Linked DNA regions of Salipiger abyssi. The protein of the gene in region 3 binds, or shares a complex with, the protein of the main gene of each other region. Links are inferred from orthologs where the notes say so. Each region holds a gene or a part of one and is shown on either strand. Other genes may lie near its edges.

Region 1 (7,024 bases), 650 kb from region 3 along the record:
GGATTGTGTGGACGCCGCGTCGGGCAAGCTCGGTGATCAGGCTGGTCTTGCCCGCACCGGGGCCGCCCGTCACGACGAAGAAATGGTCGCTCATGGGCCATCCTCGGTTGTGAAGGGGGAAGGGCTGCGACGGGATCAACACGCCCAAAGGCGCGCATCAAAGCAGCATGGATTTTCGTAGGGAAAACAGCACCGGTCTGCGTGGCAGAGGCAAATCCTCTGACGAGAAAGGCAGATCTATCTGGTGCTTTTCAAGGGGATTTTGGTGGAGCCTAGGGGGATCGAACCCCTGACCTCTTGCATGCCATGCAAGCGCTCTCCCAGCTGAGCTAAGGCCCCGATGATGCCGTCTCCGGCGTCGTGCGCGTCGATCTACGCAATGCCGCGGGCGGGTTCAAGTGAAAAAATCACCGCCCACGGCAGAAATCCGTCAGCCTCAGCCGTCGTCGTCCTCGCTTGCGACATCGGCGATGTCGTCGAGCGAAACGTTGTCGTCGTCCTCGTCCTCGAGCACGTCGTCATCGTCGAGATCGACCTCGACATCGTCTTCGAGCAGATCGGACTCGTCCGAGTCTTCCTTGGCGGCGCTGCGCTTGGCACCGTCGGCGGCATCGGCGACGAGCATCGCGCGCTTGCCGGTGTCCAGTTGCAGGACCTCACCCGTATACGGGCTGACGATCGGGTCCTTGTTCAGGTCGTAAAACCGCTTGCCCGTCGTCGGGCAGACGCGTTTTGTACCCCATTCTTCTTTGGGCATGGGTGGTCCCCTTCCGCTTGTCCGGTCATGTCGACAATCCGCGCCCTCTGCCATATCAGGGAAGCGGTGTCAAAGGCTTTGGCCATGTTGCTGTTGAGGCAGAGCATATGGGGCAGATCACACTTCCTGGCAACCCGCCGATCGCGGTCACGCTGCGCCGTTCCGCACAGGCGCGGCGGCTGTCGCTGCGGCTGAGCCAGATCGACGGGCGGGTGACGCTCACGCTGCCGCGCCGGGTGCCCGAGCGCGAGGCGCTGGGGTTCCTGCGCGACAAGGAGGCCTGGCTGCGCGGCCATATGGAGGCGCGCGGCGAGGATGTGCGAATCGCCGTCGGCGCGGTGCTGCCCGTCGAGGGCGTGCCGCGCGTGCTGCGCGCAGGGACGGGGCGCAGCGTGGCGCTGGCGCCGGATGCGGTCGCGGTGCCCGGCCCGGAGGAGCGCATGGCAGCGCGGCTCCAGGGCTGGCTGCGTACGCTGGCCCGCGAGCGGCTAGCAGAGGCGTCGGACCGTCATGCCGCCGCGCTGGGGCGGCCCTATACCCGGCTCACCCTGCGCGACACGCGCTCGCGCTGGGGCTCCTGCACTGCCGACGGGGCGCTGATGTATTCCTGGCGGCTGATCCTCGCGCCGCCCGAGGTGCTCGACTATGTCGCCGCCCACGAGGTGGCGCATCTGGCCGAGATGAACCATTCCCGCGCCTTCTGGGACACGGTGGAGCGTCTCTATGGCGACTGGCGCGGCGCCCGGCGCTGGCTGCGCGACGAGGGCGGCGGGCTGCATCGCTACCGTTTCGGAGATTGACCTTCGGCGCGTTTGTGATCACATTGGTGCATCATGAATGTCACGCCCCCCCGCGCCACCGAAATCGTCACCTCCGCCCATGACCGGGTCTATCGCGGGCTGCGCACGCGCATCATGCTCGGCCAGATCGCCCCGGGCGAATCGCTGACCCTGCGCGGCATCGGCAAGGAATTCGCCGTCTCGATGACGCCCGCGCGCGAGGCGGTGCGCCGGCTGGTCGCCGAGGGCGCGCTGAGCATGTCCTCCTCGGGCCGGGTCTCGACGCCGGAGCTGTCGAACGAACGTATCGAGGAGCTGGCGGCGCTGCGCGCGCTGATCGAGGTGGAGCTGGCCTCGCGGGCGCTGCCACGGGCGCATATGGCGCTGATCGACCGTTTGCAGACCATAAACGGGGTGATCGCCGATGTCGTGCGCAACCGCGATGCGGTGGGCTATATCCGCTCCAATCTGGAATTTCACCGCACGCTCTATCTGCGCGCCCAGGCGCCGGCGATGCTGGCCATGGCCGAGACGGTCTGGCTCCAGCTCGGGCCGACGATGCGGGCGCTTTACGGGCGGCTGCGGCGCTCTGAGGCGCCGCAATATCACCGGCTGATGATTGCCGCGCTGAAGGCCGGCGACGAGCCCGGGCTGCGGCTCGCGGTGCGCTCGGACGTGACGCAGGGGCTGAAGATGCTGACGAGCTGAGCGCCCGTCAGGCGGCGAGGCCGCGTGCGCCCATGTTGAGGAACTTGTCGCGCCGCGCCTTGACCAGCGCCTTGGGCTTCATGTCGTCCATCTCGGCCAGCATTGCAGCGATGGTCTGGCCGACCGCCGCGATGGAGGCCTCGGGGTCGCGATGCGCGCCACCCAGCGGTTCGGCGATGACGCGGTCGGCGATGCCGAGCTTGAGCAGATCCTGCGCGGTCAGGCGCAGCGCCTCGGCGGCCTCGCGCATCTTCTCCGCGTCTTTCCAGAGGATCGAGGCGCAGCCCTCGGGCGAGATCACCGAATAGACCGAATGTTCGAGCATCGCCACGCGGTTGGCGGTGGCAAAGGCCACGGCGCCGCCGGAGCCGCCCTCGCCGATGATGACCGAGACCAGCGGCACACCGATCTGGAGGCATTTCTCGGTCGAGCGCGCGATGGCCTCGGACTGGCCGCGCTCTTCGGCGCCCTTGCCGGGATAGGCGCCGGGCGTGTCGACCAGGGTGATCACCGGCAGGCCGAAACGGTCGGCCATGTCCATCAGGCGGATCGCCTTGCGATAGCCCTCGGGGCGCGCCATGCCGAAATTGCGCTCGATGCGGCTTTGGGTGTCGTTGCCCTTTTCATGGCCGATCACCATCACCGGACGGTCGTTGAACCGCGCGAGCCCGCCCATCACCGCGTGATCGTCGGCAAAGCCGCGGTCGCCGGCCAGCGGGGTGTATTCGGTAAAGAGCGCCTCGATATAGTCTTTGCAATGCGGGCGGTCGGGGTGCCGCGCCACCTGGCATTTGCGCCAGGGCGTCAGCTTCTTATAAAGATCCTTGAGCAGATCCTGCGCCTTGCGGTCGAGCGCAGCGGCCTCGTCCTCCACATGCATCTCTTCGTTCGCCCGCGCCATATTGCGCAGCTCTTCGGCCTTGCCTTCGATTTCGGCAAGCGGTTTTTCGAAGTCGAGATAGTGCGTCATGCTCCGGATACCCCTGTTACGCGGGGCCTATATGGCGTCTGGAACGGGGGGATGCAACAAAGCAAGATCCGTCCCGTTGCGTCGGCCGCCTCCGCCGGCGTGAGACGGTGAGCCCTATGGCTGCCCCTGCAGCAACACCGGCAGCAGCGAGGCGACGAGCAGCGCCGCCATCGTCCAGTTGAAGGCCCGCAGCCGCGCCGGACGGTTCAGCAGCCGCCGCATCTCGCGGCCGAGCACCGTCCATGAGGTTGTCGAGATCCCCGAGACCGCCACATAGGTGCCCGCCACCCAGAGCACCGCGCCCGGCTCGCGCCCGGCGGCGTAGAGCGTGATCGCCCCCAGCGCCATCGACCAGGCCTTGGGGTTCACCCACTGGAACGCCGCCGCCTGAAGGAAATTCAGTGGCCGTCCCGCAGGCTCGCTTCCCGCTTCGGGCGGCGGGGCGGCATGGGCGATCTTCCAGGCGAGCCAGAGCATGTAGATCACCGAGATGACCAGCAGCACCGTATGCGCCTGCGGCCAGATCTCGAAGATCTGACCGACACCCAGCCCCATCAGCAGCACCATGGCGGGAAAGCCCAGTCCGATCCCCAGCATATGCGGGATCGTCCGGCGAAAGCCGAAATTGGCGCCCGAGGCGAGTAGCATCAGGTTGTTCGGCCCCGGTGTGATGACGGTGACGAGCGCAAAGGCGGAAAGGGCGAGGAGCAGATCGGGTGTCATGACGCAAGGATTGCCCGAAATTCGCGGAGAATGATTGCGAACTGGCGTCCGTTGTCGGTAAGTTCGCAATTAATGAGTGATCTGGACGACATAGACCGCAGGATATTGCGCGTTCTGGCCGGTGACGGGCGGATCAGCAACCTCGCGCTGGCCGAGCGGGTGGGGCTCTCGCCCTCGGCCTGCCTGCGCCGGGTGGCGGCGCTGGAGAAATCCGGGGTGATCGCCGGCTATCGCGCGGTGCTGAGCCCGGAAAAGACCGGGGTGGGCTTCATCGCCTATGTGCTTGTGGGGCTGAACCTGCACACCAAGGGCGCGCAGGAGGCCTTTGAGCGGGCCATCGCGCGGGCACCGGAGGTGCGGGAGTGCCACAATATCACCGGCAATGTGGAATATCTGCTGCGGGTCGAGGTGGCCGATATTGCCGCCTACAAGCATTTCCACAACGAGGTGCTGGGCACGCTGCCGCAGCTCAACGCCATCACCTCCTATGTGGTGATGGGCTCGCCCAAGGACGAACGCGCCTGACCGCGCACCCCGCCCCGGACCTGATCCGGGGCCTCATGGGTTTCCGCATCGCCCCAAATTCGCGTAGCCCCAAAAAAGAGGCCCCGGCGCGGGGGCCGGGGCGGGTCTTGATCGTGTCGGAGGCGGCGGCTCAGATCTGCCGCACGGCGCCCTTGGCGGCGGAGGTGGTCAGCGCCGCATAGGCCTTGAGCGCCTTCGACACCTTGCGCTTGCGCTTCTCGTCCGGCTGCCAGCCCTTGGCGTCGCGGGCGGTGCGGCGCTCGGCCAGCACCGCGTCGTCCACGGCGAGGCTGATCTTGCGGGCGGGGATGTCGATCTCGATCAGATCGCCTTCCTCCACCAGACCGATGGCGCCGCCCTCGGCCGCCTCGGGCGAGACGTGCCCGATGGAGAGCCCCGAAGAGCCGCCGGAGAAGCGCCCGTCGGTAACCAGCGCGCAATCCTTGCCGAGCCCTTTCGACTTCAGATAGCTCGTCGGATACAGCATCTCCTGCATGCCGGGCCCGCCGCGCGGCCCCTCGTAGCGGATCAGCACCACATCGCCGGGGTGGATCTTGCCGGTCAGGATGGCGCTCACCGCGCTGTCCTGCGATTCAAAGATCCGCGCCGGGCCGGAGAAGACCAGGATCGACTCGTCGACACCGGCGGTCTTCACGATGCAGCCGTCCTCGGCGATATTGCCGTAGAGCACCGCCAGGCCGCCATCCTTGGAAAACGCATGCTCCGCCTCGCGGATCACCCCTTTCTGCCGGTCGAGATCGAGGCTCTCATAGCGGCGGTCCTGGGAAAACGCGGTGGTGGAGCGCACGCCGCCCGGAGCGGCGCGGTAGAAATCATGCACCGATTCGGAATTGGTGCGCGACACGTCCCAGCGGTCGAGCGCATGCGACATGGTCTCTGCATGCACGGTATGAACGGTGTTGTCGATGAGCCCCGCGCGGTCGAGCTGGCCGAGGATCGCCATGATGCCGCCGGCGCGGTGCACGTCTTCCATATGCACGTCGTCCTTGGCGGGCGCGACCTTGCAGAGCACCGGCACCTGGCGCGACAGCTTGTCGATGGCTTCCATGTCGAAATCGACCTCGCCCTCATTGGCGGCGGCCAGCAGGTGCAGAACCGTGTTGGTCGAGCCGCCCATGGCGATGTCGAGCGTCATGGCGTTCTTGAACGCGGGCACCGTGGCGATGTTGCGCGGCAGCACGGTCGCGTCGTCCTGCTCGTAGTAGCGCTTGGCCAGATCGACGATCAGATGCCCCGCCTCGACAAAGAGGCGCTGACGGTCGGCATGGGTGGCCAGCGTCGAGCCATTGCCGGGCAGCGACAGCCCCAGCGCCTCGGTCAGGCAGTTCATCGAGTTGGCGGTGAACATGCCCGAGCACGACCCGCAGGTCGGGCAGGCGGCCTCTTCGATGGCCTGCACCTGGGCGTCGGTGTATTTGTCGTCGGCGGCGGCGACCATGGCATCGACCAGATCGAGCGCCTTGGTCTCGTCGTCCCATTCGACCTTGCCGGCCTCCATCGGGCCGCCCGAGACAAAGACCACGGGGATGTTGAGCCGCATCGCGGCCATCAGCATGCCGGGGGTGATCTTGTCGCAATTCGAGATGCAGACCATGGCGTCGGCGCAATGGGCGTTGACCATATATTCGACCGAGTCGGCGATGATCTCGCGCGAGGGCAGCGAATAGAGCATGCCGTCATGGCCCATGGCGATGCCGTCATCCACCGCGATGGTGTTGAATTCCTTGGCCACGCCGCCGGCCTTCTCGACCTCGCGCGCCACCATCTGACCCAGATCCTTCAGATGCACATGGCCCGGCACGAACTGGGTAAAGCTGTTCACGATCGCGATGATCGGCTTGTTCCAGTCGCCTTCGGTCATGCCGGTGGCACGCCAGAGGCCACGGGCGCCGGCCATGTTGCGGCCGTGGGTGGTGGTGCGGGAGCGGTAGGCGGGCATGGGATTCCCCCTCGTTTGCGGTATCGGCGTTGTTTAACGCCGCAATGCCGCTGCGGCAAGGGCGCGCGGACCGCAGCGGCACGCCAGGCCGCAAGGGGACAAGGGCGTATTTTCAAAGAGAAGACGAGCAGGAGGCGGCTCCCCCTCCGTCTTCTCTGTGCAAATACCGCCCGCCGGAGGCATCCCCGTGTCAGGCGGTGCTGCGCCTCGGGCGGGTTCGTGGCGGCTTCGGCGCGACCTTGGCCTCGATATGCTGGATCACCATCGCGGCGATATCCTTGCCGGAGGTCTTTTCGATGCCCTCCAGTCCGGGCGAAGAGTTCACCTCCAGCACCTTCGGCCCGTCCTCGCCGCGCAGCAGGTCGACGCCGGCCACATCGAGCTTCATCGCCCGCGCCGCCCGTACCGCGACCTCGCGCTCGGCCTTCGAGATGCGCACCGGTTCCGCCGTGCCGCCCTGATGCAGGTTGGAGCGGAAATCGTCGGGCTTGCCCTTGCGGCGCATGGCGGCGACCACCTTGCCGCCGACCACGAAGCAGCGGATATCCTCGCCCGCCGCCTCCTTGACGAAGCTCTGCACGAGGAAATCCGCCTTCAGCCCC
Region 2 (6,917 bases), 1.1 Mb from region 3 along the record:
CCGGATGCGTCGGAGTTCGAACCCTGCTGGCCGATCCTGGCGGAAACCTTCGGGGAAAACCCGCCGGCGGCCACGATGATCGAATGCAACCTGATCGCGCCACAATACCGGATCGAGATCGAGGTGACGGCGCTGGCGGCGGGGTAACGCTCGGCGCCGATGCGCGCTGGACCTTCGGCGCCGAATTCGCCATACACGGGACAGGAAGATACCGAGGAGTCGTCCATGGGCATTCTGAACTCGCTCCTGAGCGCTTTGACCTGGTGGAACGGGGCCACGCTCAACACCCGTCTCTGGAGCAGCCGCAACGGCCAGCGCGTCGGCGAGGATGAGCAGGGCAACACCTTTTACCAGACCAAGGACGGCAAGCGCCGCTGGGTCATCTATAACGGCGAGATCGAGGCGAGCCGGGTCAGCCCCGACTGGCATGGCTGGCTGCATCACACCTTTGACGCGCCGCCCACCGACCGGCCGCTGCCCCACAAGAGCTGGGAAAAGCCGCATATCGAAAACCTGACCGGCACCGCGCTGGCCTATGCGCCGCAGGGCTCTATCCGCAAGGTGGAGCCGAAGCCGCGTCAGGATTACGAGGCTTGGAGCCCGGAATAACCTCATGAGCACGTCCACCACAGAGGTGCTGGTCGGCGGCGCGGTGCTCGCCGCCGCGATCGCGTTCGGCGCCTATGCGGTGACGAGCACGGGCTTTCGCCTGGGCGAGGCCGGCTATCCGCTGAGCGCCAGCTTCCGCTCGCTCGAAGGCATCACCGTGGGCAGCGACGTGCGACTGGCCGGCGTCAAGGTCGGCACGGTCACCGGCATCGCGCTGAATCCCGAGACCTACCGCGCCGACATGTCGATGACGGTGCAGGACGAGATCCAGATCCCCGACGACAGCGCCATCGTGATCTCTTCCGAGGGGCTTCTGGGCGGCAATTTCGTGGAAATCAGCCCCGGCGGCTCGCTGTTCTATTACGAGGCGGGGGACGAGATCCTCGACACCCAGGGCTCTGTCAGCCTGATCTCGCTGCTGCTGAAATACGTCGCCGGAGGGAGCGAGGAATGATCCGCATTCTGGCACTCGCGCTGGGGCTCGCCGCAAGCGCGCTGCCGGCGCAGGAAGCGACCAGCACAGGCACCGGTGCGGAGATGCGCGGGCTCGACAAGCTTACCGGCAAGGCCTCGGATATCGAGATCTCGGCGGGCGAGACGCTGCGTTTCGGCCGGATCGAGATCAGCCTGCGCGAATGCCGTTACCCGCAGGACGACCCCGCGGGGGATGCCTTTGCCTTCATCACCGTGCGTGAGGCGGGCGAGGCCGAGCCGGTGTTTCGTGGCTGGATGATCGCCTCTTCGCCGGCGCTCAACGCCATGGATCACCAGCGTTACGACGTCTGGGTGATGCGCTGCACCACGTCCTGACCGGAGGCGGCCAGCTCGGTTCCCGCGAAATCCGCCCGGAACACCAGCGCCTCTTCGAGCCGGGCGCGATATTGCGCGCGTGAGATCTCGACTCCGCCCATGGAGGCAAGATGCTCGGTCAGGAATTGCGTGTCGAAGAGGGTGAAGCCGGCGCGCGTGACCAGATCCATCAGCCAGCAGAGCGCGATCTTGGAGCCGTCGCGGCGGCGCGAGAACATCGACTCGCCGCAGAACACCGTGCCCAGCTCCAGCCCGTAGATGCCGCCCGCCAGGTCGCCCTGCATCCAGACTTCGAGCGAATGCGCTTGTCCGCGTGCATGCAGGCCGATGAAGAGCTCGCGGATTTCGGCATTGATCCAGGTCTCGCTGCGGTCGGCGCAGGCGTCGATGACGCCGGCGAAATCCGTATCCACCGTAACGCTGTAATCGTCCTGCCGCAGACGGCGGGCGAGGCTGCGCGAGACATGCAGCCCGCCGATGGGGATGATGCCCCGGCGCCGCGGATCGACCCAGAACAGCTCCGGATCGTCGCGATGCTCGGCCATCGGAAAGATGCCCGAGCGGTAGGCCTGGAGCAGCAATTCCGGCGTCAGTATCATGACTGCCCCTGCCGCCCGTATCCGCCGCGCCCCGCCATCAGCCGGCGGAGAACGGATCCTTGGCCAGCCACTTCTCCAGCCAGTGGATATTGTAATCGCCGGCGAGGATTGCGTCCTCTTGCAGCAGCGCGTGGAACAGCGGCACCGTGGTGTCGACACCGTCAACGATCAGCTCTCCCAGCGCCCGGTTGAGCCGCGACAGCGCCTCCGTCCGGTCGCGGCCCTTGACGATCAGCTTGCCGATCAGGCTGTCGTAATAGGGCGGGATCGCATAGCCCTGATAAAGCGCCGAATCCATCCGCACGCCAAGGCCGCCCGGCGCGTGATACTGGGTGATCTTGCCGGGGCACGGGGTGAAGTTCGGCAGCTTCTCGGCGTTGATCCGCACCTCGATGGCGTGGCCGTCGATGGTCAGATCCTCCTGGGTGAAGGAGAGCGGATAGCCCTCCGCCACGCGGATCTGCTCGCGCACCAGATCGACGCCGAAAATCGCCTCGGTCACCGGGTGTTCCACCTGAAGCCGGGTGTTCATCTCGATGAAATAGAACTCGCCGTCCTCATAGAGGAACTCGATGGTGCCGGCGCCGGAGTATTTCAGATCGGCCACGGCCTTGGCGCAGGTCTCACCGATGCGCTTGCGCTCTTCGGGGGTGATGCAGGGGCCGGGGGCCTCCTCGAACACCTTCTGGTGGCGCCGTTGCAGCGAACAGTCGCGCTCGCCCAGATGCACCGCGTTGCCCTTGCCGTCGCCAAAGATCTGGATCTCGATATGACGCGGCTTTTGCAGGTATTTCTCGATATAGACCTCGTCATTGCCGAAGGCGGCCTTGCCCTCGGCCCGCGCGGTCTGAAAGGCGCGCTCCATTTCCGCTTCGGAATTGGCGACCTTCATGCCGCGCCCGCCACCGCCAGCGGTGGCCTTGATGATCACCGGGTAACCGAATTCGCGGCCGATCTTCTTGGCGGCCTCGACATCGGGCACACCGCCCTCGGAGCCGGGCACGCAGGGCACGCCGAGCGCCTTCATCGTGTCCTTGGCGGTGATCTTGTCGCCCATGACGCGGATATGCTCGGCGGAGGGGCCGATGAAGGTCAGGCCGTGATCCTCGACCATCTGCACGAAGCGGGCGTTTTCGGAAAGAAAGCCATAGCCCGGGTGGATCGCCTGGGCGCCGGTCACCTCGCAGGCCGAGATGATGGCCAGCGGCGACAGATAGCTTTCGGGCGAGGGGGCGGGGCCGATGCAGATGGTCTCGTCGGCCATGCGCACATGCATGGCATCGGCATCGGCGGTGGAATGCACCGCGACGCTGGCGATGCCCATCTCGCGGCAGGCGCGGATGACGCGCAGCGCGATCTCGCCCCGGTTGGCGATGAGAATCTTGTCGAACATGAGCGGCCCTTACTCGAGGATGACCAGAGGGGCGCCGTATTCGACGGGGGCGCCGTCCTCGACGAGGATGCGCTTGACCGTGCCCGCATGCGGGGCGGGGATGTGGTTCATGGTCTTCATCGCCTCGACGATCACCAGCGTGTCGCCTTCGCGCACCTGCTGACCGACCGAGATGAAGGAGGGCGCGCCGGGTTCGGGCTGCATGTAGACGGTGCCGACCATGGGCGAGGTCACCGCGCCGGGATGGGCGGCGGGATCCTCGGGCGCGGTCTCGGCGGCGGGGGTGGCGGCTGCCGGTGCTGCCGCGGGCGCAGGGGCTGCGACCTGAGTGACGGCGGGCGCCGCCTGCGGCATCATGCGGCTGACCCGCACATTGAGGCTGTCATCCTCGCCGTAATCGCGTTTGACCTGAAGCTCCGTCAGATCGTTGTCCCGGAGCAGTTCCGCCAATGCCTTGATGAAGGCCACGTCGGCTTCGTGGGTGTCTTTGCTCATGCAATCCTCGCCGGTGATTTGCCGGGCCTTTTTGCCCTGGCCCCTTGATTTGGCGCTTATAGGCCAAGCGTCGGCCCATGAAAAGCGAGGGAAAGCGGGAAATAGAGGCCCTTCGGCGCATTTGACCACGCGTGAAGGCGCCCCGGGCGCGTGCCGGGGGCGTTGTCTCGAATCATAGGCCGGTGCCGGGGTGGCCCGGCCTATGGCGCGGCGACGGCGGCGGCGTCCGCGTAGGGCGCGGCGGGCGTGCTCGGCTCGTCGGGCGCCTTCGTTTCGGTCTCCGGCTCCGGCGAGCGCTCGGCGCTGTCGGCGCGCGTCGGCGCGTCGGGCGGCGGGCTTGCTTCGTCTCTGGCGCCGGACCCGGTCGGTGCCGGTTCCGGCGGGCGCAGGTCTTGCGTCAGCCGTTCGGCCTGTTCCTCGAGGATCGCGGAAATCTTGATCTGCATGATCGAGGGCGGCGCCACATGTTTGGCCGGGTTGGGAAGCCCGGTCAGGCCGCGCCAGAAATCCGCCGGCGGCTGCCCGCTGGTTTCGGCATCGGTGCCGGTGCGGGCCTGTTCCGAGACAGGCTGGACCTTGGTTTCCCGCGCGGGCCCGTCCGGCACGGCGGGAAGGCCCAGAGGATGCCCGGTGGCCAGAGGTGCCACCGCGGGGGGTACACCCGTGAACTGCATGGAGTCTCTCCATCAGATACAAGGCCCCCACCTATTCGAGCTTAACACAAAGAGTGGGCCAGGGCAGCGGTTTCGTAAAATTCTTCCGTGTTTTCCGTCTCTTGGTTAACGGCTTGTTGCATCGCCCGGGAAACGCAAACGGGCGGGGCCATCCGACGCCCGCCCGTTGCGCTCTTTCACGCGCCCGGGCTCAGCCCTTGTTCGCGCGGTTTTCGATGAGGTCGTCGACGACGGAGGGATCTGCGAGTGTTGAGGTATCGCCGAGGGCGCCGAAATCGTTTTCGGCGATCTTGCGCAGGATGCGGCGCATGATCTTGCCGGAGCGGGTCTTCGGCAGGCCCGGCGCCCACTGGATCAGATCCGGCGAGGCGATGGGGCCGATCTCGGTGCGCACCCAGGTCCGCAGCTCCTTCTTGAGCTCCTCGGACGGCTCCACCTCGTTCATCAGCGTGATGTAGCAGTAGATGCCCTGGCCCTTGACCGGGTGCGGGTAGCCCACCACCGCGGCCTCGGCCACCTTGGCATGCGCCACCAGCGCCGATTCGACCTCTGCCGTGCCCATGCGGTGGCCCGAGACGTTGATCACGTCATCGACCCGCCCGGTGATCCAGTAATCGCCATCCGCATCCACCCGGCAGCCGTCGCCGGAGAAGTAATAGCCCTTGTATTGCTGGAAATAGGTCTGCTCGAAGCGCTCGTGATCGCCCCAGACCGTGCGCATCTGCCCCGGCCAGCTGTCGGCAATCGCCAGCACGCCCTCGGTCGGGCGGTCCTCGATGATCTCGCCGCTTGTCGGCTCCAGCACCACGGGTTTGACCCCGAAGAACGGCTTCATCGCCGCGCCCGGCTTGGTCGCATGCGCGCCCGGCAGCGGCGTCATCAGGTGGCCGCCGGTCTCTGTCTGCCACCAGGTGTCGACGATCGGGCAGCGGCCCTGACCCACCTTGTCGTTATACCAGTTCCACGCCTCCGGATTGATCGGTTCGCCCACGGTGCCCAGCACCTTGAGCGAGGATAGATCGCAACCGGTTACGAAATCGTCACCCTGGCCCATCAGCGCGCGAATGGCCGTCGGCGCGGTGTAGAACTGATTTACTTTATGTTTTTCACAAACCTGCCAGAACCGGCTGGCATCGGGGTAGGTCGGCACGCCCTCGAACATCAGCGTCGTGGCGCCATTGGCCAAGGGCCCGTAAACAATATAGGAATGCCCGGTCACCCAGCCCACATCGGCGGTGCACCAATAGACGTCGCCCTCGTGGTAATCGAAGCTGATCTCCATCGTCATGGCGGCGTAAACCAAATATCCACCACTTGAGTGCACAACCCCCTTGGGCTTGCCGGTCGAGCCCGAGGTGTAAAGGATAAACAGCGGGTCTTCGGCGTTCATCGGCCGCGGCGGGCAGTCGGGGGCGGCGTGCTCCATGAGGTAGTTGAGGTCGACATCGCGGCCCTGGATCCAGGAGGTCTGGTCGCCGGTATGCTTGACGACGAGGCAGCGCACCTTGTCAGAGCAGTGCAGCAGGGCGGCGTCGGTGTTCGACTTGAGCGCGGTCTTGCGGCCGCCGCGCGGGGCGGTGTCGGCGGTGATGACGATCTTGGCGCCGCAATCGTTGATGCGGTTGGCCAGCGCGTCGGGCGAGAAGCCGGCGAAGACGATGGAATGGATGGCGCCGATGCGCGCGCAGGCCAGCATGGCATAGGCGGCCTCGGGGATCATCGGCAGGTAGATGACGACGCGGTCGCCGCGCATGACGCCCTGGGAGAGCAGGACGTTGGCCATGCGGTTCACCTTGTCGTAGAGCTCGGCATAGGTGATGTGCTGCGCGGGGTCTTCGGGGTTGTCGGGCTCGAAGATGATGGCGGTCTGGTTGGCGCGGGTCTTGAGGTGCCGGTCGATGCAGTTATAGGCGACGTTGAGCACGCCGTCCTCGTACCATTTGATATCGACCTTGCCGAACTCGAAGCAGGTGTTCTTGATCTTGGTCGGTCGCGCCATCCAGTCGAGCCGCTGCGCCTGATCGGCCCAGAACCCGTCCGGATCGCTCAGTGACCGCGCATACATCTCGTCATAACGCGCAGCGTCAACATGCGCCCCGGAAACAAAATCGGAAGACGGCGGGTAGGTGTCGGACATCGGTGGGTTCCTCCTCCACGAAATTCAATGCCCAAGGGAAGCGCGGCGGGCAGGGGATGGCAATAGGCATTTGGTGCAATGTTTCAGCAACCCGCGCATAAATTTTGCACATATTGCACGGTGCCGCGGAGGCGGGGCGCCTCCGCGGCGCGAGCGCTATCAGATCGCCAGATATTCCGCCCGCAGGCTTTCGTTCTCCA
Region 3 (7,378 bases):
CGAGCGGGCGCAGATAGCCGCTGATGTCCTTGGTGTTGAGCATCCCGCAGATCAGATGCGTGGGCCGCTCGGGAAGGGTTGCCAGATGCCGCGCCAGCGCCTCGCCCGCCGCCGGGTTGTGGCCGCCATCGAGCCAGAGCTCGACCCCGGGCGCCGCCGCCGCCAGCGGCCCCTCGCGCAGGCGCTGCATCCGGGCGGGCCATTCGGCGCGGGTGACAGCCGCCTCATAGGCGGCCTCGCCGAGCCCCAGATGACGCAGCGCCGCCAGCGCGGCCCCGGCGTTCTCGATCTGATGCGCGCCGGGCAGGGTCGGCAGCGGCAGGTCGAGCAGCCCGTGCTCGTCCTGAAACACCAGCCGCCCGCGCTCTTCCCAGACATGCCAGTGCTGGCCATGGGCGATGAGCGGCGCGCCGAGCTTTGCCGCCTGCGCCTCGATCACCTCCATGACCTCTTCGGGCTGCGGGCCGACCACGCAGGGCACACCGTGCTTGAGGATCCCGGCCTTTTCGCCTGCGATGGCCGCCAGCGTCTCGCCGAGGAATTGCTGGTGATCGAGCGAGATCGGCGTGATCACCGTCAGCGCCGGTTTTTCGAACACATTGGTGGCGTCGAGCCGCCCGCCGAGCCCGGTCTCCATCAGCGTCACATCCGCCGGGGTCCGGGCAAAGGCGAGGAAGGCGGCGCAGGTGGTGATCTCGAAATAGGTGATGCTGTCGCCGCCATTGGCCTCCCAGCATTCATCGAGAACCTCTGTCAGCGCCTCTTCGGAGATCAGCCTGCCCGCCAGCCGGATGCGCTCGTGAAAGCGCGCCAGATGCGGCGAGGTATAGGCATGCACGGTCTTGCCCGCGCCCTCATAACCGGCGCGGATCATCGCCAGCGTCGAGCCCTTGCCATTGGTGCCCGCCGCATGGATCACCGGCGGCAGGTCGCGCTCGGGATGGCCGAGCGCGTCGAGCAGCCGCCAGACGCGGTCCAGCGTCAGGTCGATGATCTTGGGGTGAAGCGACAGCATCCGTTGCAGGATGACATCCGAGCCCTGCGCGCTCATTCCGGGGCAGAGGCCTCTTCGGCGGGCGCCGGCAGGTCGCCCGCCACGGCGGGGGGCATCCCGGTCAGCATCCGGACAATGGTGACAAGCTCTTCGCGCATCTTGCGGCGGTCGGTCACCCGGTCGAGCATGCCGTGCTCGAGCAGGTATTCGGCGCGCTGGAAGCCCTCGGGCAGCTTTTCACGGATCGTCTGTTCGATGACGCGCGGGCCGGCAAAGCAGATCAGCGCGTTGGGCTCGGCGATCTGCACGTCGCCCAGCATCGCGTAGGAGGCGGTCACCCCGCCGGTGGTCGGATGGGTCAGCACGACGATATAGGGCAGGCCGGCCTCGCGCAGCATCTGCACGGCGACGGTGGTGCGCGGCATCTGCATCAGCGACAGGATGCCTTCCTGCATGCGCGCGCCGCCGGCGGCGGAGAACAGGATCAGCGGGCGTTTGAGCTTTTTCGCCTCTTCCGCCGCCTTGATGATCGCGTTGCCCACATACATCCCCATGGAGCCGCCCATGAAGGAGAAATCCTGCGCCGCGCAGACCACCGGGGTACGGCCGATCTCGCCGGTGGCGACGAGCATTGCCTCTTTCTCGCCGGTGGATTTCTGCGCCGCGCGCATGCGGTCGGGATATTTCTTCTGATCGCGGAAATGCAGCGGGTCGGCCAGCGGCTCGGGCACCTTGATCTCGGAGAACACGCCGCCGTCGAACAGCGACTCGAACCGCACGCGCGGGGTGATCGGCATGTGATGGTTGCAATTGGTGCAGACGCCGAGATTGTCCGTCACCTCGCGGTGGAACAGCATCGTCCCGCAGCTGTCGCATTTCATCCAGAGATTCTCGGGCATCTCGCGGCGCGAGAAGATCGAGTTGATCCGGGGGCGGACGTAGTTGGTGATCCAGTTCATGGCTTGCGCCCTTCGCGGCTCCGTGTTTGCGCGTGACTTATGCGCGGTTGCGGCGAAATGCAATCACAGGCTCAGACCCGCAGCGCGATCCGTACCGTCAGCCAGCTGAGAAAGATCGCCGCCAGGTCGAGCGGCAGGATCGCCAGCACCGCCGCCTCGTCGCCGGCGCCGAAGGGCAACAGGTAAAGCGCCAGCCCGGACATGGCGCCCTGCGGCGAGACCAGGGCGATGGCCGAGATATTATTGACCAGATGCAGCGCGATGGCCGGCCCCAGCGTGCCAGCCCGGGCGGTGAGGTCGGCGGCGGCGATGCCGAAGCCGAAGGCCCAGAGCGCCACCAACCCGGCATTGCCGCCATAGGTGCCCGGCGCCCAGTGTCCCAGCGCAAAGAGCGCCGAGGGCGCGATCAGCCAGACGCCCGGATGCGGCAGCCGCGCGGCGAGCTGCGATTGCAGATAGCCGCGAAACAGCAGCTCTTCGCTGCCGGTCTGGATCAGAAGCGCGACGAGGGTCAGCGGCAGCAGCGCCAGCCACCGGCCCAGTGGCATTGCCGGGATCAGCCCGCCCGCCAGCGGCCAGGGCGGCAGCAGCGCCACGGCGATATAGAGCAGTGCCACCGCGATGCCGCTGCGCAGGAACTGCCGCAGCGCCAGCGGCAGCGGGCCGATCAAGCTCACCGTCGCGCGACGGTGTACCAGATGTGTGGCGACGACGGCGCCCACCCCCATGGTGCCGACGCTCAGCAGCAGCGCCAGCAGCCCGGCGGGGGTTTCGCCCTCGCGCATCTGCTCGATCAGCGCCCAGTAGCCTTCGCGCGGGAGTGCCATGGCGGCCAGCGCGAGCAGCCCCTGCTGCAAGCCGAACATCACCAGCAACACCAGCCCGAGACCCAGCGCCAGCCGCCAGAGCTCGGTGCGTCTGGCGGGCCGGGTCAGGAGGGTGAAGGCGCGATAAGACATGAGGCGGTCCCGGCGGCGGTTGCGTGGCAGACGCCTTTCGGACTTAGGCCGGGACGCGCCGCGCCGCAAGCCGGGCCGCTTTGGCAATCCATTCTTGTTTCACCCCAGAGGCTTCGCTATCCCGGGTCTGTATTTGAGAAAATTCGAGGGCAGGGGCGGATGAAGCGGGGAACAGGGCTGGCCGGACTGATCGCGTTGGTGTCTCTGGCCGGCTGTGTGCAAGCCCCCTCCGGTGCCGACACGCCGGACGAGGCCGGCGAGCCGGCGACCGGCGGCTTTTTCGCCACGCTGTTTCCCACCGGCGCCGCTGCCGCGCCAGAGCGGCCCACGCCACTGGCGCAGACCGAGATGGCGCGCGGCGAGGTGGTGGTTGCCGGCCCCGAGGGCTATTGCGTCGATCCGGTGACGCTTGGCAACCGCCCCGGGCGCGGCTTTGCGGTGATCGCCTCGTGTCACATCCTCTCGGGCGGCAAGACCGGCAATTTCGTCGAACCGATGATGATGACCGTGACCGTCGGGCCGCGTCAGCAGACGGTGGTTCCGCCGGCGCCGTCGGTCCTCGCGGTGCAGGCGGGGCAGGAACTGGTCGGCGGCGAGGTCCGCGACGGGCTCGTCATGGCGCAGCTTGGCGGTGGCGGTACCGATGTGCTGGACGATGGCGATCCGCGCTACTGGCGCGGGGCCTTCGTGCAGAACGGGCATCTGATCGGGCTGGCGCTCTATGCGCCGCAGGGCAGCTTCCTCGCGGGCCCGGATGGTGCCGGCATGCTGCGCGCCGTGCAGCAACGCATCGTCTCGCTCAGCCCGGCTGCGGCGGAGGACGAAGAGGCGCCGGTCGAGCCCTGATCTGCGGCGTCATGCTGTCAGCCCGAGGCCAAAAGGGATTTGACCGTTTATTCGCCATGAAGGATTTGCGATAACGGTGCAAAGCGTCGTTTCGGGCAGAGCGGCGCGGGTAAAAGGACAACGGGCGTAACGAATGGCAGGCATCGGCGAGGGATGGATGAGCCGCGCGCTTTCCGCGGCTGTGCTGCGGCGCTGGAGCGCCGCGGCGGAGCAGGCCGACACCACCGATCTGCGTATTCTGCGCCGCCAGCGCACCGCCGCGCGCAGGCTCAGGCGCCGTCTCGACAAATTGCTGCATGTGGCCGATGCGCGGCTGTCGCTGCCACTTGTCGGAAACCAGACCTTTCCGCGCCCGCAGGGCGTGGACTGGTCGTGGCGGCCCGAACTCTGGTGCGGCCCGCTGCCGGTTCCCGGGCTGGCGGCGGTGCCCTCGAAGGCCACGCTCGGTGACGAGGTCACCCTGTTCCACGATTGCGCGCAGTCGGAGATTACTCTGCGCCAGCTGCGCAACCTGCGCGAGGCCGATCTCGCCGCCTACGGGCTGCGGCTCGACGTGTTCCGCTTCGACGGCTCCTACCTGTCGCTGGCCATCGACCTGCCCGAGGCGGCGAGCGACGGTCTCCTGCGCAAGCATCTGCTACGGATCGAGACCATCGTCGAGATGGAGAAGCCCCTGGAGATCTTTGCGCGGCTCAATATCAAGCACGGGCCGAACACCGAGCAGATCGTGCGCGAGCTGCCGGTGACCGAGGACGAGATCCGGGTCGAGTTCGATCTGGCCTATACGCGGCTCAACGAAAAGCGGGTCGAGCGCATGTGGCTCGACCTGATCTTCGAGGGGCCGGAAATGAACCAGGTGATCCTGCGGGATCTGACCTTCAGCCGCCGCCATCGGGCCGAGCTGTAACGGAGGGATGCCATGAGCGCCTATTCGCTGACCAAGACGCGGTTCCGACAGGGGCTCTGGGAAGGGCTGCTGGTGGCCGAGGACAGGGCTGCGCCGCCGCCCGAGATCACCGTTACGCTGAATGACGGCCCGGTGCGCGGCGTGAGCGTGGTGCAGACCGACGAAGAGGGGCGCTGGGCGGTCGAGGTGCCGGTGCCGGTCGAGGCGCTGGGCGACGGCGTGCAGACCTTTCTCATTCTCGATGCCGCAACCGACGAAAAGCTCGACAGCTTCACGCTGATCGCAGGCGCGGCGGTGGATGACGATATCCGTGCCGAGATGGTGCTGCTACGCGCCGAGCTTGACATGCTCAAGCGTGCCTTCCGCCGCCACTGCCTCGAAACCATGTGAGAGCGATGTTCCGTTCCCGGGGCCGATAGCGGGTATGCGGCGCGCGGTGATTGCGCTCCCAGTTGGCGCGGTTCAAGGTGGCGCGGTTGCAACCCGGAGTTTCCATGACCCCTCTGCGCGGCATTGCGCTGAAAATCGTGTCGGTCGTTCTCTTCGTGATCATGTCGGCGCTGATCAAGGCGGCCTCGGAGATACCGACCGGGGAGGCGGTGTTCTTCCGCTCGTTCTTTGCGCTGCCGGTGATCCTGGTCTGGCTGCTGTGGCGCGGCGATCTGTCGGCGGGACTGCGCGTGCAGCGCCCGTCGCTGCATTTCCTGCGCGGCATCGTCGGCGTGTCGGCCATGGGGCTGAACTTTGCGGCGCTGGGATATCTGCCGCTGCCCGAGGTTACAGCCCTCGGCTATGCGGCGCCGCTGCTGACGGTGGTCTTTGCGGCGTTCCTGCTGGGCGAAAAGGTGCGGCTCTTTCGCCTCTCCGCCGTCGGTACTGGGATTTTCGGCGTCGGGCTGGTGATGTGGCCGCTGCTTACCGTGTCCGAGGTCAGCGACATGGTGCTGCTGGGCATTCTCTGCGTCATGGGCTCTGCGGTGCTGCGGGCGCTGGTACAGATCCATATCCGTCGCATGGTGCAGAGCGAGCAGACCTCCGCCATCGTGTTCTATTTCTCGCTGACCTCGACGGTTCTGTCGCTGCTGACGCTGCCCTTCGGCTGGGTGATGCCCGACATGCGCGAGGCGGCTTTGCTGGTGGGCGCCGGACTCATCGGGGGCGTGGCGCAGATCTGCCTCACCTCCGCCTATCGCGGGGCCGAGGCGGCGCTGCTGGCGCCGTTCGACTACGCCTCGATCCTGTTTGCCATCCTGATCGGCTACCTGGTCTTTGCCGAGGTGCCGACGCCGCTGATGCTGCTCGGGTCGGCTGTGGTGATCGCCTCCGGCGTGGCGATCATCCTGCGCGAGCGCTATCTGGGGCTGAAACGCAACAAGGCCCGCCCGACGATGACCCCGCAGGGCTGAGCCATCGGGGTCAGGCGCTGATGCTTTCGGCTGCCGCCGCGGCGAGTTCGAGCCCGTCCGCGTAGAGGATATGCGGCGCATCAAAGCGCAGTTCGACAAGATCCACCTCGCGCGTGCCGATCTCCCGGATGAATTCGCCATCGGCCAGACGCTCTGCCGGGACCAGTGCGCAGCTTGCGCCGAACAGGGCTTTTGCCCGCCAGTCGCGCACCAGGATCTCCTGCTGCGCGGGCAGGATCGCGTCGCTGCCGGGGCGGGAATTGCCGAGCGTACCGGCGCGAATCGCGACAAGCTTGGTTCGGATCCGGGAGCGATGCAGCGCGCGCAGGATCGCGGTGCCACTGTCGCGTGTGATCACACGGTCGCCGGGAGAAAGAAATTCCACCGGGATCGCACCGTCGAGCGTCAGCACCACGGTGCCGGCGACAAGCGCGTTGAGGGGATGCGACGACTCGATATGGCGCGCGGTGGCGCTGCCCTGGGTATCGCCGCGCCGGACCGTTTTCGGTTCCATAGGCGCATTCCTGCTGTGTTCTGCCTCTTTATTGTTGGGCAGAGTACGGCAAGATTCCGTGAATGTCGCGCGTTTTCTGGGAGCTATTTTCCCCTCGCCTTGGCTGCGGCGCTTTGCTAGGACTTCGCGGCAATAAGCGGGTGTGGCGAAATTGGTAGACGCACCAGATTTAGGTTCTGGCGCCGCAAGGCGTGGGGGTTCAAGTCCCTCCACCCGCACCATGTTTGTCCGACATTGTTTCCCTGGCACCCTGCCGTCGGGACCATCCGCTTCCCCTGCCGGTGCATCTTGACATTCGAGCGCGTCCTCGCGGCTCAATTCCAATTCGCCGCTTCGCCTTCGGCCCTCCGGTGCATTGGGGCGTCTCACAAGGCGCTGGCCTCTTTGCCGGTGGCCATCGCAGTGACACGCGGGCTCCGTCGCGCTGCCTGCGACAATCTGACCGGCAGCCTGTCATGAAAAGTGAACATTAAGGTCCGGGTAACCATAATTTCGCCCAGATCATGAACAAAAAAGGACGGGTCGCGGGTGTGTCCCGTGGTTGGTCTGATCGTGTCGGGGAAAGGGCGCGGCCGGGGCAGCGAGACAGGAATCGCCGTTCAGTTTTAATTAGGGTCGGAGGGCTTAAAATGCCGATGCGATTGGTCAGAATGTCCGCGGCTGCCGTTCTCGTGGGGGCGGTTGCGACCGCCGTGGCGCCGCACGCAACGAACTATATCTCGACATCCGCAGTGGTAAACGCCCCGCTGGTGCCGATCTCGTCCCCGTTCGAGGGGATCGTCGAAACGCCGAG

The links. The genes of interacting proteins can lie anywhere in the genome.
Region 1: the proteins of accD (region 3) and Ga0080574_RS13350 are in contact, whole or in part, in a solved structure (PDB 8UXZ), measured with the Escherichia coli proteins. The link is inferred for Salipiger abyssi from one-to-one orthologs.
Region 2: the proteins of accD (region 3) and accC are in contact, whole or in part, in a solved structure (PDB 8UXZ), measured with the Escherichia coli proteins. The link is inferred for Salipiger abyssi from one-to-one orthologs.

Annotation. Positions count from the first base shown.
Region 1 is NZ_CP015093.1:2,045,089-2,052,112, forward strand. Bases 1,234-4,180 are described here. They hold Ga0080574_RS13350 (acetyl-CoA carboxylase carboxyltransferase subunit alpha), read right to left. Parts: upstream 3,215-4,180; coding sequence 2,252-3,214; downstream 1,234-2,251. Other genes in these bases: Ga0080574_RS13340 (M48 family metallopeptidase), read left to right, coding at 1,234-1,557; Ga0080574_RS13345 (GntR family transcriptional regulator), read left to right, coding at 1,591-2,244; Ga0080574_RS13355 (LysE family translocator), read right to left, coding at 3,329-3,937; Ga0080574_RS13360 (Lrp/AsnC family transcriptional regulator), read left to right, coding at 4,010-4,180. Also shown: Ga0080574_RS13325 (AAA family ATPase), read right to left, coding at 1-94; Ga0080574_RS13335 (TIGR02300 family protein), read right to left, coding at 437-757; more of Ga0080574_RS13340, read left to right, coding at 865-1,233; more of Ga0080574_RS13360, read left to right, coding at 4,181-4,462; ilvD (dihydroxy-acid dehydratase), read right to left, coding at 4,593-6,422; rimK (30S ribosomal protein S6--L-glutamate ligase), read right to left, coding at 6,613-7,024. UniProt on the Escherichia coli protein: Component of the acetyl coenzyme A carboxylase (ACC) complex. First, biotin carboxylase catalyzes the carboxylation of biotin on its carrier protein (BCCP) and then the CO(2) group is transferred by the carboxyltransferase to acetyl-CoA to form malonyl-CoA.
Region 2 is NZ_CP015093.1:278,077-284,993, reverse strand. Bases 1,234-4,073 are described here. They hold accC (acetyl-CoA carboxylase biotin carboxylase subunit), read right to left. Parts: upstream 3,412-4,073; coding sequence 2,056-3,411; downstream 1,234-2,055. Other genes in these bases: accB (acetyl-CoA carboxylase biotin carboxyl carrier protein), read right to left, coding at 3,421-3,906; aat (leucyl/phenylalanyl-tRNA--protein transferase), read right to left, coding at 1,383-2,018; Ga0080574_RS04970 (DUF2155 domain-containing protein), read left to right, coding at 1,234-1,419. Outside these bases: Ga0080574_RS04985 (RidA family protein), read left to right, coding at 1-147; Ga0080574_RS04980 (NADH:ubiquinone oxidoreductase subunit NDUFA12), read left to right, coding at 226-609; outer membrane lipid asymmetry maintenance protein MlaD, read left to right, coding at 614-1,063; more of Ga0080574_RS04970, read left to right, coding at 1,060-1,233; Ga0080574_RS04950 (hypothetical protein), read right to left, coding at 4,107-4,580; acs (acetate--CoA ligase), read right to left, coding at 4,771-6,717; Ga0080574_RS04940 (ABC transporter ATP-binding protein), read right to left, coding at 6,877-6,917. UniProt on the Escherichia coli protein: This protein is a component of the acetyl coenzyme A carboxylase complex; first, biotin carboxylase catalyzes the carboxylation of the carrier protein and then the transcarboxylase transfers the carboxyl group to form malonyl-CoA.
Region 3 is NZ_CP015093.1:1,391,860-1,399,237, reverse strand. Bases 1-2,917 are described here. They hold accD (acetyl-CoA carboxylase, carboxyltransferase subunit beta), read right to left. Parts: upstream 1,954-2,917; coding sequence 1,048-1,953; downstream 1-1,047. Other genes in these bases: Ga0080574_RS10370 (CPBP family intramembrane glutamic endopeptidase), read right to left, coding at 2,025-2,912; Ga0080574_RS10380 (bifunctional folylpolyglutamate synthase/dihydrofolate synthase), read right to left, coding at 1-1,051. In the rest of the region: Ga0080574_RS10365 (dihydroxy-acid dehydratase), read left to right, coding at 3,072-3,758; Ga0080574_RS10360 (DUF6478 family protein), read left to right, coding at 3,892-4,665; Ga0080574_RS10355 (hypothetical protein), read left to right, coding at 4,678-5,055; Ga0080574_RS10350 (DMT family transporter), read left to right, coding at 5,160-6,071; Ga0080574_RS10345 (Hint domain-containing protein), read right to left, coding at 6,082-6,585; Ga0080574_RS10335 (HlyD family secretion protein), read left to right, coding at 7,236-7,378.